Regions from separate parts of the Yokenella regensburgei genome, predicted to be linked through region 1. Evidence: predicted binding sites of a transcription regulator. Region 1 holds the regulator's gene; the other holds the start of a gene.
What was found. Region 1 encodes PurR, which represses purine synthesis genes. Its sites were predicted from a motif close to CANGCAAACGTTTGCNTG; they were not measured.
Positions count from the first base shown of each region.

Region 2: the regulator PurR is predicted to act here: its motif matches at 1,938-1,955, upstream of pyrD (quinone-dependent dihydroorotate dehydrogenase).

Region 1 covers NZ_RBIZ01000003.1:1,068,725-1,072,936, forward strand. The annotation lists gene punC (purine nucleoside transporter PunC) at 1-186, opposite strand, end outside; gene punR (DNA-binding transcriptional activator PunR) at 304-1,233, shown strand; gene purR (HTH-type transcriptional repressor PurR) at 1,234-2,259, opposite strand; gene cydH (cytochrome bd-I oxidase subunit CydH) at 2,557-2,646, shown strand; gene C7387_RS05380 (MFS transporter) at 2,814-3,980, shown strand; gene sodB (superoxide dismutase [Fe]) at 4,020-4,212, opposite strand, start outside.
Region 2 covers NZ_RBIZ01000003.1:1,876,996-1,881,207, forward strand. The annotation lists gene C7387_RS09265 (YcbX family protein) at 1-111, shown strand, start outside; gene zapC (cell division protein ZapC) at 99-641, opposite strand; gene pyrD (quinone-dependent dihydroorotate dehydrogenase) at 833-1,843, opposite strand; gene ssuE (NADPH-dependent FMN reductase) at 2,071-2,646, shown strand; gene C7387_RS09285 (sulfonate ABC transporter substrate-binding protein) at 2,639-3,613, shown strand; gene ssuD (FMNH2-dependent alkanesulfonate monooxygenase) at 3,610-4,212, shown strand, end outside.

The sequences.
Region 1 (4,212 bases):
TCCCCACAGCAGTTGCGCGACGGCGAAACCGGCCAGGAACAGGCTCAGGCTTGCGCTCACGCTGGCGGCAGGTATTTGTAGATCGCTTTGAATAGCGGCAAAAGCGGGCAGGTACATGTCCGTCGCCAGGAAGCCGAGCACGCTTAAACCGGCCAGCCAGGCAAGAAATAATTTTCCAGGTTGCATATCACTTTCTCTTTATAGATGCAGGTGTACGACTCAGGCGCTGAGTGTAGGGAGTGCAAAGCGGCTTGTGAAACGCTAATATTTGTTTAGTGAATTCAAAATTTTTGTAGGCAGAAAATGTGGTCTGAATATTCTCTTGAAGTGGTCGATGCTGTCGCCCGTAATGGCAGCTTCAGCGCAGCGGCCCAGGAGCTGCATCGCGTGCCCTCCGCGGTCAGTTATACGGTACGTCAGCTGGAGGAGTGGCTCGCCGTACCGCTCTTTGAACGGCGCCATCGCGATGTTGAACTGACGCCTGCCGGTGTCTGGTTTTTAAAAGAAGGGCGTTCTGTTATCAAAAAAATGCAGATCACCCGCCAGCAGTGTCAGCAGATTGCCAACGGCTGGCGCGGCCAGTTGCCCATTGCCGTCGATAATATCGTCAGGCCGGAACGTACCCGGCAGATGATCGTTGATTTCTATCGCCATTTTCAGGACGTCGAGCTGATTGTCTACCAGGAAGTGTTCAACGGCGTCTGGGATGCACTGGCTGATGGTCGGGTAGAGATGGCGATCGGCGCGACGCAGGCGATCCCGGTCGGGGGACGCTACGCGTTTCGCGATATGGGCACACTGCACTGGGTGTGCGTGGTTGCGCATCATCATCCGCTGGCGAGCATGGAAGGCGTGCTCAGCGATGAGGCGTTGCGCAACTGGCCTTCGTTGGTCACCGAAGATACCTCGCGATCGCTGCCAAAGCGGACCACCTGGCTTCTGGATAACCAGAAACGCGTCGTGGTGCCGGACTGGACATCGTCGGCCACCTGTCTGTCGGCGGGGTTGTGTGTTGGCATGGTGCCAGAGCATTTTGCTCGTCCGTGGATCGAAAGCGGGGAGTGGGTGGAACTGTGTCTCGAAAACCCGTACCAGGATTCTGCCTGTTGCCTGACGTGGCAGCAGCAGGATATGTCTCCGGCGCTGGCCTGGTTGCTGGATTATCTTGGGGATAGTGAAACGCTGAACCGGGAGTGGCTGCGGGTACCGGAGGCTCCGGACCCGCAGAAGTGATTAACGACGATAATCGCGGAACGGGCCGTCGGCAACGGAGCGACGTTCCACCAGACGCGGATGCACCTCGATGGACTGCGAGGTTTCGCGTTTGTTGACGATACGGTCGAGCAGCATATTGAACGCCGTTTCACCCAGAGAATCTTTCGGCTGGTGAATGGTGGTCAGCGCCGGGGAGAAATAGCGGGCGTTGCGCACGTTATCATAACCGATCACCGAAATATCCGTCGGCACGCGCAATCCCATCTCGTCGGCGGCGCAAATGGCACCCATCGCCATGATATCGCCACCGCAGAATACGGCGGTGGGGCGGTGCTGCTGGCCGAGGATCTGCTGCATGGCGCGATAGCCGGATTCTGGCTCAAAGTCGCCCTGTACAATCCAGTGCTCCGGCACTTTAATCAGCGCTTCTTCCATGGCTTTCATAAAGCCGGCAAGACGGCCCGCGCCGGTGTTGCGCTCAAGCGGTCCCGGGATCACGCCGATTTCACGGTGGCCACGCTCAATCAGGTAGCGGCCCGCCATATAACCGCCTTCGAAGGCGTTATCGATAACGGAGTCGGTGAAGTCGGCATGAGCTTCGCCCCAGTCCATCACCACCATCGGGATATGACGGTACTCTTCCAGCATTGAGATAACCGATTCCGGGTACTCAGAACACATGACCAGCAGGCCATCGACGCGCTTTTGCGCCATCATCGACAGATAAGCACGCTGCTTTTCAAGGTTGTTCCAGGCGTTACCCAGAATCAGGGTATAGCCTTTCTGGAAGCAATTTTTCTCAACCGCTTCAATGATTTCAGCGAAGTAGGCCGCTTCGCTGCTGGTCGCCAGCAGGCCAATCGATTTCGTGTGATTAACCTTCAGGCTACGGGCGACGGCGCTCGGGGAGTAGTGCAGCTCTTTGATCGCTGCCCACACCGCGTTGCGCGTCTCTTCCGCCACAAAGCGGGTTTTGTTAATTACGTGTGATACGGTTGTAGTGGAAACGTTTGCGCGCTTCGCTACATCTTTAATCGTTGCCATGGCTCTCACTCCAGACCATATCCTGAACTCCTGTATAACTTGCTACGTAAACGTTTGCCTCTACACACCCTGACGCAATCATTTCAGATTGCATTACGCCGGGAAAACGACACAGGACGACAGGAGGGGGTCAATGGCCGGTACGCTTTTAATTTAGCGTGGGATTTTGGCTCATCCTGGCGCAAAGGGAAAGAGAAATAATGATCATCGCGACGAAAAGCGTGCAGATTTTTGTGCTTAACTATGTAAAAATGAGCAAGCTCACTTTTCATGTGGGGATAAAAAGGAGAAAAATTGATGAGTACCGAACTGAAGCTCTCTCTGACTACCACGATCATTACCCTGGCCCTGATCGTTGCGGCCGGGCTGACGGCCGTTCTGCACTGATTTTCATGAGGGAGAGCCATCTCCCTCAATCCCTTCCCCCGCCATTGTTATCAATTGCGCAATAATCTTTTGCCAATTCCTTCACTTCTGTTTTTTGTGATTGCTGTCATACTTTCAACTTCTTAATAGGGTACCGCGCCTTCGCCGCGGCTGACCGGAGTTGTTAGATGAAAATCAATTTTCCATTAGTAGCCCTCGCGATAGGCGCGTTTGGCATCGGTACGACCGAGTTTTCACCCATGGGCCTGCTGCCCGTCATTGCGAAAGGGGTTGATGTTTCTATTCCGGTTGCCGGGATGTTAATCAGCGCCTACGCCGTTGGCGTGATGGTGGGTGCACCACTGATGACGCTGCTGCTGTCTCACCGGGCGCGCCGTAACGCGCTGGTGTTCCTGATGGCTATTTTTACCCTCGGCAACGTGCTGTCGGCGATTGCGCCGGATTACACCACGTTGATGCTATCACGCATCATCACCAGCCTTAACCACGGCGCGTTCTTCGGCCTGGGGTCAGTGGTGGCCGCAAGCGTCGTACCGAAGCATAAACAGGCAAGCGCGGTGGCGACCATGTTTATGGGCCTGACTATCGCCAATATCGGCGGTGTGCCGGCGGCGACCTGGCTTGGTGAAACCATCGGCTGGCGTATGTCTTTCCTTGCTACCGCCGGCCTGGGCGTTGTGGCGATGCTGAGCCTGTGGTTCTCTCTGCCAAAAGGGAGTGCCGGTGAGCGCCCTGACGTTAAACGCGAGCTTTCTGTACTGATGCGTCCGCAGGTATTGTCAGCGCTGCTGACCACCGTGCTGGGTGCCGGGGCGATGTTTACGCTTTATACGTATATTTCACCAGTCCTGCACACCATCACCGACGCCTCTCCGCTGTTTATCACCGCGATGCTGGTGCTGATCGGCGTGGGCTTCTCTATCGGTAACTACCTTGGTGGTAAGTTTGCCGACCGTTCGGTCAGCCGGACGCTGAAGGTATTCCTGCTGCTGCTGATGGTCATTATGCTGGCAATTCCGCTGCTGGCGCGCAGTGAAATTGGCGCCGCTATCAGCATGGTGGTGTGGGGCGCCGCAACCTTCGCCGTCGTACCGCCGCTGCAGATGCGTGTGATGCGTGTGGCTCACGAAGCTCCAGGGCTTTCTTCTTCAGTGAATATTGGGGCGTTCAATCTCGGTAACGCACTGGGTGCCGCCGCCGGTGGCGCGGTGATCTCCGGTGGCCTCGGCTACAGTTTTGTACCGGTGATGGGGGCGATTATTGCCGGGCTGGCGCTGGTTGTGGTGCTGTTCGGTGGGCGTTCTCAGCCTGAAGAGGCGATGGTCAGTCAGTGATAAAAATACGCAGAAGGGGTGACCCTTCTGCGTTCTGGTTTATGCTGCCAGGTTCTTCGCAACAAAATTCCAGTTTACCAGCGCCCAGAAATGCTCGAGGTAGTTCGGGCGGGCGTTACGGTAGTCAATGTAATACGCATGTTCCCACACATCGACGGTCAGCAGCGGCTTCGCGTCAGTGGTCAGCGGGGTACCCGCGTTAGAAGTCGAGACGATAGCGAGGCTGCCGTCT
Region 2 (4,212 bases), 810 kb from region 1:
GATGGGGAAGTCAGCGCGCTTAAGAAAAATGCGGTCAGCGAGGATGGAACCATTCTGTGCTGCAGTTGCGTACCCAAAACTGCGCTGCGTTTACGTTTTCACACAGCCTGACCGAAGCTATAGCTTTCGACGACGGGTTGCGGCTGCAGCCTGTCGTTCATCACCTTAATCGCATCGCCAAGCTGCATCGTGCGCCCGGCCAGTACCAGTCCAGGCTGAGCCAGCAGGCACAGTGCCGCATTCTCACCCGGTTCAACCACCAGCAGATTGACGGCTTCACCGCTGTCGCTGAGCCATACACAGGCGGCGTCGCCGGTGGCAGGCTGCCAGCTTTCGCTGTGAGTGGTGAAATGCCAGCTTTTTGGCATCTGCGGTTTAAGATAACGAATCGCTACCAGCGCGTTGAGCGTTAACTCTGCACGGTGTTCTTTCGATAAATCCAGCTGGCGGCATTTCTCTTCAAAAGAGAAATAAAGTGCCGCGTCATCAACGCAAAAGCCGGAAGGGCAAAAGGCATCGGGAGTCAGCATCCTGCGGGCAAAACGCGACCGAAACAACATACCATTGGCTAAATCGAGCATCATTCGATCATGCTCTTCATCAAAATACCAACGCCAGTTATCATCAGGTTTAATTCGCATATTTGTTCCCCTCCTTTCCTGCATCCTTGCTAACCATGCCAACTTTGCCAGCGACATTTAGCTTTACCGCTTCGCTTTACTTTTCGTCTGAATTAATAAAAGACCAAAATGTTTAAATAAGCAACAATGAAGGAATATAAAACAACCAGGGCTGGAAATAAAGCCCTGGAGGAGATTAAGAAGCAAAAAGGTTAGATATGGGTAACAATTTCTTTAATCAGCGGTGGGCCTTTAAAAATAAAGCCAGAATAAATCTGTACCAGCGTCGCCCCGGCAGCCAGTTTTTCGCGCGCGGCAATCACCGAATCAATGCCACCGACGCCAATAATTGGCAACCGACCGTTTAATTCAGCGGACAGCATACGGATAATTTCTGTGCTTTTTAATTGCAGCGGACGACCGCTCAAACCACCCATTTCGTCGCAGTGCTTCATTCCCTGAACCAGGGATCTGTCGAGCGTTGTATTGGTGGCAATTACCCCATCAATATTATGACGCACCAAACTATCGGCCACCTGGATCAATTCTTCAACGGAAAGATCCGGTGCGATCTTCACCGCCAGCGGAACATATTTATGATGCTTCGCCTGGAGTTCAGCTTGCTTATTTTTAATACTGGAAAGCAGATCGTCGAGCGCTTCACCATATTGCAGCGTACGTAACCCTGGGGTATTCGGTGAGGAGATATTAATCGCGATATAACCGGCATAGGCATAAACTTTCTCCATACAAATCAGATAGTCATCTTTGCCCTGCTCTACCGGAGTATCTTTATTTTTACCAATATTAATGCCGAGAATACCGTCAAAATGCGCTTTTTTGACGTTCTCAACCAGGTTATCCACCCCGAGGTTATTGAAGCCCATGCGGTTGATAAGCCCCTCGGCATCAACCAGGCGGAAGATCCTCGGCTTGTCGTTACCAGGCTGCGGACGTGGGGTTACGGTACCAATTTCTACCGAACCAAAACCCATCGCGCCCAGGGCATCGATGCACTCGCCATTTTTGTCGAGACCTGCCGCAAGACCCAGCGGGTTCTTAAAGGTCAGCCCCATACAGGTTACCGGTTTTGCCGGCACTTTCTGGCGCACAAGTGCTTCCAGCGGGGTTCCCGTCACACGACGTAATTGTTGGAATGTAAATTCATGAGCGCGCTCAGGATCGAGCTGGAAAAGGGCTTTTCGAACGAAGGGGTAGTACATGAACTCTCCTGGATTCCCGGTTGCAAACCGGGGGCGTATTATGTTCGATCTTGCTACGAAAGGGAATTGACCTACGGCAAAAAATACGAAGTAAAACGCAATCGGTTTCCTTATTGCCGCTTTCCGGCAATCCACTCCCGGATAAATCATTTAGCAAACCCTCCTCGCTCTGCGATAAATGTTATCAATGTTAGATAAAAGCGAACATTTAGTTATAAGGAGGGATTATGCGAGTCATCACCCTGGCGGGAAGTCCACGCTTTCCATCACGATCCAGCGCGCTGCTGGAATATGCGCGGGAAAAACTCTCCCGCGTTGATGTCGAAGTCTGTCACTGGCACCTGCAAAATTTTGCGCCAGAAGATCTCCTCTACGCCCGCTTCGACAGCCCTGCTTTGCTGGCGCTGAAAGAACAGCTGGCCGATGCGGATGGGCTTATCGTCGCCACCCCGGTGTATAAAGCCTCTTTCTCAGGCGCCCTAAAAACGCTGCTCGACCTCCTTCCTGAACGGGCACTGGAAGGCAAAGTGGTGCTCCCGCTGGCAACCGGCGGGACCGTGGCACATTTACTTGCTGTCGATTACGCCCTGAAACCGGTACTCAATGCCCTGAAGGCACAGGAAATTCTGCACGGGGTGTTCGCTGACGATAGCCAGGTGCTCGACTATCAGCACCAGCCACGGTTTAGCCCCAACCTGCAGCACCGTCTGGACAGCGCACTGGAAACCTTCTGGCAGGCGCTGCACCGCCGGGATATTCCCGCCCCCGTATTCCATCTGCCGCAAGGAGCTGCTCATGTTTAATGGTTATAAATGGCGGCTGCAGTCGCTGGCGCTGAGCGGGCTGCTCACCCTTTCTGCCTGGAGCCATGCCGCAACCCAGGTGCCCGATACTCTGCGCATTGGTTATCAGAAAGGCAGCGTCAGTATGGTGCTGGCAAAAAGTTATCAGCTGCTTGAGAAGCGTTATCCGCAGAGCAAAATCTCGTGGGTGGAGTTCCCGGCCGGGCCGCAAATGCTGGAGGCGCTGAACGTCGGTAGCATCGATCTTGGAAGTACCGGCGATATTCCCCCGATCTTCGCCCAGGCCGCCGGAGCGGATCTGTTGTACGTTGGCGTTGAACCGGCGAAGCCGAAGGCGGAAGTCATTCTGGTACCGGACAGCAGCGCGATCAAAACCGTCGCCGATCTGAAAGGCCATAAGGTGGCGTTCCAGAAAGGCTCCAGCTCGCACAACCTGCTGCTGCGTGCGCTACAGGAGGCGGGTCTCAGCTTTAAAGATATTCAGCCTGTTTACTTAACCCCGGCTGATGCCCGCGCGGCGTTCCAGCAGGGCAAAGTTGATGCCTGGGCCATCTGGGATCCCTACTATTCAGCGGCCTTATTGCAGGGCGGCGTTCGGGTGTTGAAAGATGGCGAAACGCTGAAGCAAACCGGATCGTTCTATCTTGCCGCCCGACCGTATGCAGAAAAATACGGTGAGTTTGTGCAGGAGGTGCTGGCCACTTTCAGCCAGGCCGACGCGCTGACCCAGAGCCAGCGTTCACAAAGCATTACGCTGCTCGCGAAAACCATGGGGCTGCCGGAGCCCGTCATCGCCAGCTATCTCGATCATCGCCCTCCTACCGCTATCTCCGCGGTGAGCGATGCCGTCGCCGCGCTGCAGCAGCAAACTGCCGATCTGTTCTATGACAATCATCTGGTACCGAAAAAAATCGATGTGCGCAGCCGCATCTGGCACCCCGCAACTTCCCAGGGAGCAACGTTATGAGTCTGAATATTTTCTGGTTTTTACCGACCCACGGCGACGGTCACTATCTTGGCAGCGATGAGGGGGCCCGTCCTGTCGACCACGCCTACCTGCAACAAATCGCCCAGACCGCCGACCGGCTGGGCTTCAGCGGGGTGCTTATCCCTACCGGGCGCTCCTGTGAAGACGCCTGGCTGGTGGCGGCTTCGCTGATCCCGGTAACCCAGCGGCTTAAATTTTTAGTTGCCCTGCGCCCGAGCGTAATTTCACCCACCGTCGCCGCCCGGCAGGCCGCTACGCTCGACAGGCTTTCGAACGGTCGCGCGCTGTTTAACCTGGTTACCGGCAGCGATCCGCAGGAGCTGGCTGGCGACGGTGTATTCCTCGATCATACCGCCCGCTATGAAGCCTCGGCGGAGTTTACCCATATCTGGCGGCGCCTGCTGGAAGGGGAAACCGTCGATTTTGAGGGAAAATATCAGCACGTTCGTGGGGCAAAACTGCTGTTCCCCCCAGTTCAGCAGCCACGTCCGCCGCTCTATTTTGGCGGATCTTCCGACGTTGCTCAGGATCTGGCCGCCGAGCAGGTCGATCTGTACCTGACCTGGGGCGAACCACCG